DNA from 2 places in the Streptomyces sp. NBC_01474 genome. Region 2 is predicted to be linked to the other one. Evidence: predicted binding sites of a transcription regulator. Region 2 holds the regulator's gene; the other holds the start of a gene.
The links. Region 2 encodes HrcA, which represses chaperone genes, less so after heat shock. Its sites were predicted from a motif close to TTNGCACTCNGNNNNNCNGAGTGCNAA; they were not measured.
Positions count from the first base shown of each region.

Region 1: the regulator HrcA is predicted to act here: its motif matches at 1,605-1,631, upstream of groES (co-chaperone GroES).

Region 1 covers NZ_CP109449.1:4,854,486-4,857,890, reverse strand. Annotated here, with positions in the region: gene OG758_RS22125 (polysaccharide deacetylase family protein) at 1-547, shown strand, start outside; gene OG758_RS22120 (polysaccharide deacetylase family protein) at 547-1,560, shown strand; gene groES (co-chaperone GroES) at 1,774-2,082, shown strand; gene groL (chaperonin GroEL) at 2,193-3,405, shown strand, end outside.
Region 2 covers NZ_CP109449.1:6,953,946-6,957,350, reverse strand. Annotated here, with positions in the region: gene OG758_RS31725 (nitronate monooxygenase) at 1-96, opposite strand, end outside; gene dnaJ (molecular chaperone DnaJ) at 209-1,345, opposite strand; gene hrcA (heat-inducible transcriptional repressor HrcA) at 1,346-2,362, opposite strand; gene OG758_RS31710 (MBL fold metallo-hydrolase) at 2,484-3,215, shown strand; gene OG758_RS31705 (DUF3097 domain-containing protein) at 3,251-3,405, shown strand, end outside.

The DNA of each region.
Region 1 (3,405 bases), 2.1 Mb from region 2:
CGTGTTCCTCACCATCGACGACGGCTCCGAGAAGGACCCGGCGTTCCTGAAGATGATGAGCGACCTGAAGATCCCGTACACCGCCTTCCTCAGCAACTACCTGGTGAAGGACGACTACGGCTACTTCGGGAAGATGCAGTCCCGCGGCGTCACGCTGAACAACCACACGCTGACGCACCCGTATCTGCCCGGTCTGTCCTACGCGGGGCAGAAGCGCGAGATCTGCGGCATGCAGAACATCATGCAGAAGCAGTACGGCGAGCGGCCCGTCCTCTTCCGCCCGCCGTACGGCAACTACAACCGGGACACGCTGCGCGCCGCCAAGTCCTGCGGCATCAAGTACGCGCCGATCTGGAACGAAGAGGTGTACGTCGACCACGTCGAGTGGCGCGAGGAGGACCGGGACCTGCACCCCGGCGACATCATCCTGACCCACTTCCGGGGCCGCGGGGAGTGGAAGGGCACCATGCCCGACATGGTCCGCCTGCTCATGAAGTACGTGACCGACAAGGGGTACGCGGTGGCCCGGCTGGAGGACTACCTGTGATGTCCGTGCGGGCGCGACGGGCCTCCGCGCGCACCGGGCCCAGGCGGCTGCTCGCCGCCGCCCTGGCCGCCGGTGTCCTCGTACCCGCGTTGCTCACCGGGTGTGCCCAGTCCGTGGACCCGATCGAGCGGCTCAGCAGGAAGGCGGCCGAGAAGGTCCGCCACTCGCACGACGCGGCACCGGCGGCCACACCGGCCGTCGGTCCGGCGGGCGGGTCGTGGGGTGTGCTCGGGGCCTGGAAGGCGGGAGCGGGCGGGGGACCGGGGCGCGTCGCGCCTCTTCACGCCCCCGCGCGGCACGGCACAACTCCGCGTGGCGGCCGCGCCCCGGACGCCTACCGCCGCTGGGGACTCTCCGCGCCGCTCGCCCCGGCGCCGAGACCCCCGGCGCGCCACGCGGCCGGGGCGGGACCGGGGCCGCACGCGCTCCCGCCCGTCGTGGACCACGTCCGCACCAAGGACCACGTCGTCTTCCTGACCTTCGACGACGGCGTGGACCGCGACCCTCACTTCGCCGACATGGTCCGCGACCTGCGGCTGCCCGTCAGCGTCTTCCTCACGGACGGTGTCGCGGGCCCCGGCCACGACCACTTCGGCAGGCTGCGGAACTTCGGCGCGGGCGTGCAGAACCAGACCCTGAACCACCACTTCCTGCCCTCGCTCCCGTACGCCGAGCAGCACTCCGAGATCTGCGGCCAGCAGGACCGGCTGAAGAACCGCTTCGGCACCCGCCCCCGACTCCTCCGCCCGCCCTTCGGCGAGTACGACCAGAACACCCTGCGTGCCGCCGCCACCTGCGGGGTCGACGTCGTGGTCCTGTGGCGCGCCTCGGTGGGGAGCGGCGACCTGCGTGACGCGGACGGGGGCCGGCTGCGTCCCGGCGACATCGTCCGGGCCCAGTTCCGTGACGGCGACGACCCGCGCGGGACGACGGTCACCGGGACGACGACGCGGCTGCTGCGCCGTATCCAGGCCCAGGGGTTCACGGTGGGGAGGCTCGAGGACTACCTGTGACGGACGGGCGGGAGGGGCCGCGGGGAAGACTCGCCCTCAGTGAATTGGCACTCCGCTTGACCGAGTGCTAATCGCAGCCATAGTCTCGGCCCTGGCACTCCCCACTGGAGAGTGCCAATAGCGACGGGCAGGTCCGGCACCCGCGACGACGGATCCACCTGGTCGCCACCTCAGACAGTTAACCCCGTGATCTCCGAAGGGGGAGGTCGGATCGTGACGACCACCAGCTCCAAGGTTGCCATCAAGCCGCTCGAGGACCGCATTGTGGTCCAGCCGCTCGACGCCGAGCAGACCACCGCCTCTGGCCTGGTCATCCCGGACACCGCGAAGGAGAAGCCCCAGGAGGGCGTCGTCCTCGCCGTGGGCCCGGGTCGCTTCGAGAACGGCGAGCGCCTGCCGCTCGACGTGCAGGCCGGCGACATCGTGCTGTACAGCAAGTACGGCGGCACCGAGGTGAAGTACAACGGCGAGGAGTACCTCGTCCTCTCGGCTCGCGACGTGCTCGCGATCGTCGAGAAGTAACTCACCCACTGTTTTAGTTCTGCGCCCCTGGCACCCCGCTACTCAGCTGCGACTTTTCTCAGCATGCCGGGCGTCGGGGGCGCAGTTCGTTCGAGAGGACTAACAGCTCCATGGCGAAGATCCTGAAGTTCGACGAGGACGCCCGTCGCGCCCTCGAGCGCGGCGTCAACAAGCTTGCCGACACGGTCAAGGTGACGATCGGTCCCAAGGGCCGCAACGTCGTCATCGACAAGAAGTTCGGCGCTCCCACCATCACCAACGACGGTGTCACGATCGCCCGCGAGGTCGAGCTCGACGACCCGTACGAGAACCTTGGCGCCCAGCTGGTGAAGGAGGTGGCGACCAAGACCAACGACATCGCGGGTGACGGCACCACCACCGCCACCGTGCTCGCCCAGGCCCTGGTCAAGGAAGGCCTGCGCAACGTTGCCGCCGGCGCTTCCCCGGCCGCCCTGAAGAAGGGCATCGACGCCGCGGTCAAGGCCGTGTCCGAGGAGCTCCTCGCGACCGCCCGCCCGATCGAGGACAAGGCCGACATCGCCGCCGTCGCCGGTCTGTCCGCCCAGGACTCGCAGGTCGGCGAGCTTATCGCCGAGGCGATGGACAAGGTCGGCAAGGACGGTGTCATCACCGTCGAGGAGTCCAACACCTTCGGTCTGGAGCTGGACTTCACCGAGGGCATGGCGTTCGACAAGGGCTACCTGTCTCCGTACTTCGTGACGGACCAGGAGCGCATGGAGGCCGTGCTCGAGGACCCGTACATCCTGATCAACCAGGGCAAGATCTCCTCCATCCAGGACATGCTGCCGCTGCTCGAGAAGGTCATCCAGGCCGGTGGCTCCAAGCCGCTGCTGATCATCGCCGAGGACGTCGAGGGCGAGGCCCTGTCGACCCTGGTCGTGAACAAGATCCGCGGCACGTTCAACGCCGTCGCCGTCAAGGCGCCCGGCTTCGGTGACCGCCGCAAGGCGATGCTCGGCGACATGGCCACCCTCACCGGTGCCACCGTCATCGCCGAGGAGGTCGGCCTCAAGCTCGACCAGGCCGGTCTGGACGTGCTCGGCACCGCTCGCCGCGTGACCATCACCAAGGACGACACCACGATCGTCGACGGTGGCGGCGTCAAGGGCGACGTCGAGGGCCGCGTCAACCAGATCAAGGCCGAGATCGAGAACACGGACTCCGACTGGGACCGCGAGAAGCTCCAGGAGCGCCTCGCGAAGCTCGCCGGCGGCGTGTGCGTGATCAAGGTCGGCGCCGCCACCGAGGTGGAGCTCAAGGAGAAGAAGCACCGTCTGGAGGACGCCATCTCCGCGACCCGCG
Region 2 (3,405 bases):
CGACACGGCGGCGGCGAGCTGCGGACAGGAGGCACCGCCCGCCATGGGTGCCTGCACGATCGGATAGTGACAGAGATCGGTCAGCGTGGGGGACATGACCGCATCGTGCCACGTCCCCCGCATCGGACCGAATCGGCCCTTCCGCGTGGCATGTGCCACGCGTGATGCGGGGGACGTGGTCCCTGCTTCTTGTGTACGCCGGGCTCGGTCAGCGCCCGTTGAACGCGTCCTTGAGCCGCGAGAACAGCCCCTGCTGGCCGGGCTGGAACTGCCCCGTGGGACGTTCCTCGCCGCGCAACTTCGACAGCTCACGCAGCACCCGCTCCTGCTCGGCGTCCAGCTTCGTCGGCGTCAGGACCTCCACGTGCACGATGAGGTCGCCGCGGCCGCCGCCGCGCAGGTGCGTGATGCCGCGCCCGTGCAGCGGGACCGACTGACCGGACTGCGTGCCCGGCCGGATGTCGATCTCCTCCAGGCCGTCGAGCGTCTCGAGCGGCACCTTGGTGCCGAGCGCCGCGGCCGTCATCGGGATGGTGACGGTGCAGTGCAGATCGTCGCCGCGCCGCTGGAAGACGGGGTGCGGCAGCTCGTGGATCTCGACGTACAGGTCACCGGCGGGACCGCCGCCGGGGCCGACCTCGCCCTCGCCCGCGAGCTGGATCCGCGTGCCGTTGTCGACGCCGGCCGGGATCTTCACGGTGAGCGTGCGCCGCGAGCGGATGCGGCCGTCGCCGGCGCACTCCGGGCACGGCGTCGGCACGACCGTGCCGAAGCCCTGGCACTGCGGGCACGGCCGCGAGGTCATGACCTGGCCCAGGAAGGACCGCGTGACCTGGGACACCTCGCCGCGGCCGCGGCACATGTCACAGGTCTGCGCGGACGTGCCGGGCGCGGCACCCTCGCCGCTGCAGGTCGTACAGACGATGGCCGTGTCGACCTGGATGTCCTTGGTGGTCCCGAAGGCGGCCTCGTCCAGCTCGATCTCGAGCCGGATCATGGCGTCCTGGCCGCGGCGTGTGCGCGACCGGGGACCACGCTGGGACGCCGTTCCGAAGAACGCGTCCATGATGTCGGAGAAGTTCCCGAAGCCGCCGGCGCCGAAGCCACCGGCCCCGCCTCCGCCCGCCTGCGAGAGGGGGTCGCCCCCGAGGTCGTAGACCTGCTTCTTCTGCGGGTCCGACAACACCTCGTAGGCGGCGTTGATCTCCTTGAACCGCTCCTGTGTCTTCGGGTCCGGATTGACGTCCGGGTGAAGCTCACGGGCCAGCCTGCGGAAGGCCTTCTTGATCTCGTCCTGGGAGGCGTCGCGGCGCACGCCGAGTACGGCGTAGTAGTCCGTGGCCACTTACGACTCCGCCAGGATCTGTCCGACGTAACGTGCCACTGCGCGTACTGCTCCCATCGTTCCCGGATAGTCCATGCGGGTCGGTCCGACCACGCCGAGCTTGGCGACTGCCTCGCTGCCCGAACCGTAGCCGACCGAGACCACGGAGGTTGAGCTGAGTCCCTCATGGGCGTTCTCATGACCGATCCGTACGGCCATGCCCGAATCGTTGACCTCACCAAGGAGCTTGAGGAGCACGACCTGCTCCTCCAGTGCCTCCAGCACGGGCCGGATGGTGAGGGGAAAGTCATGTCCGAAGCGGGTGAGATTGGCGGTGCCGCCGATCATCAGCCGCTCCTCGGTCTCTTCGACGAGCGTCTCCAGCAAAGTGGAGAGCACCGTCGCGACCGTGCCGCGGTCCTCCGTGTCGAAGGACTCCGGCAGGTCCTGCACCAGCTGCGGCACGTCCGCGAAGCGGCGTCCCGCGACCCTGCTGTTGAGCCGGGCCCGTAGATCGGCGAGAGAGGTCTCGCCGAACGGCGCCGGGCAGTCGATCATCCGCTGCTCGACCCGCCCCGTGTCCGTGATCAGTACGAGCATCAGGCGGGCGGCGGCGAGCGAGAGCAGTTCCACGTGGCGCACGGTGGACCGCGTCAGGGACGGGTACTGCACCACGGCGACCTGCCGCGTCAGCTGCGCGAGCAGCCGCACGGTCCGGCCGACGACGTCGTCGAGGTCGACGGCGCCGTCGAGGAAGTTCTGGATGGCGCGGCGCTCGGGCCCCGTCATCGGCTTGACCGCCGTCAGCTTGTCCACGAACAGGCGGTAGCCCTTGTCGGTCGGGATCCGCCCGGCGCTCGTGTGGGGCTGGGCGATGAAGCCCTCCTCCTCGAGCGCCGCCATGTCGTTGCGCACCGTCGCCGGTGAGACGCCGAGGCTGTGCCGCTCGGTGAGCGCCTTGGAGCCGACCGGCTCCTCGGTCCCCACGTAGTCCTGGACGATGGCGCGCAGCACTTCGAGCCTGCGTTCACTGAGCATTCGCGCGCACCTCCAGCTGTGTCGTCCGCGGCTGGCACTCGGTGCGGCCGAGTGCCAATGGTCTCCGAGTCAGTGTACGGCCGGTGGGTACGGGCCCGGCAAGGGCGCTAGCGTCGGCCCCATGGACGACCTGGACTGGAATGCGGTGGGCTGGGAGGAGCTGTCCGCTCGGGCGGGGCGGGTCCGGCTGCCGGGCTGGGACTGCACGACGGGCCTTGTCGTGGGCGACGGGGCGGCGTTGCTCGTCGACACGGGTTCATCACTTCGTGAGGGTGCGGCGCTGCGGGCGGACACCCGGCGCCTCATCGGCCCGCACGCGCGCGTGACGCATATCGCGCTGACGCACCCCCATTTCGATCACGTTCTCGGCACGGCGGCGTTCGCCGGTGTCGAGGTGTACGGCGCCGCGGGCATCGACACGGTGTTCACGCGGGGCCGTGACGAGCTGCGGGCGTCCGCGGTGGCGCACGGCGTGCCGCACGAGGAGGCGGCCGAGGCCGCTGACGTGCTCGTCGTGCCGCACCACCGGGTGTGCGGGGAGTGGACGCTCGATCTGGGCGGCGGGCTCCAGGTGCTGCTCGCGAACATGGGCCCGGCGCACAGCGGGCACGACCTGGCGGTCCTGGTACCGGGCACGCCCGAGGTCGTCTTCTGCGGCGATCTGGTCGAGGAGTCGGGCGAGCCGCAGGCGGGCCGTGACGCGGTGCCGAGCCGCTGGCCGGCCGCCCTGGACCGGCTGCTGGAACTGGGCGGTGAAGATGCCGTGTACGTCCCCGGGCACGGAGCTGCGGTGAATGCGGAGTTTGTCCGTGCGCAGCGTGCCGCGCTGGCGGCGCGTTTCGGCGTGTCGTGACCCTCGGACCGCACCTTCTTCCTATCGTCGTTCGAATGCGCCAGTACTCCCCCGACTTCACCCCGCCATGGAAGAAGCAGCAGGCCGCGCCCGAGGTGGCGGCGGACGTGGATCTCGTGGTCGAGGAGGTCACGACCGGGTTCTGCGGGGCGGTCATCTGCTGCGAGAAGACGGCCCAGGGCCCGACGGT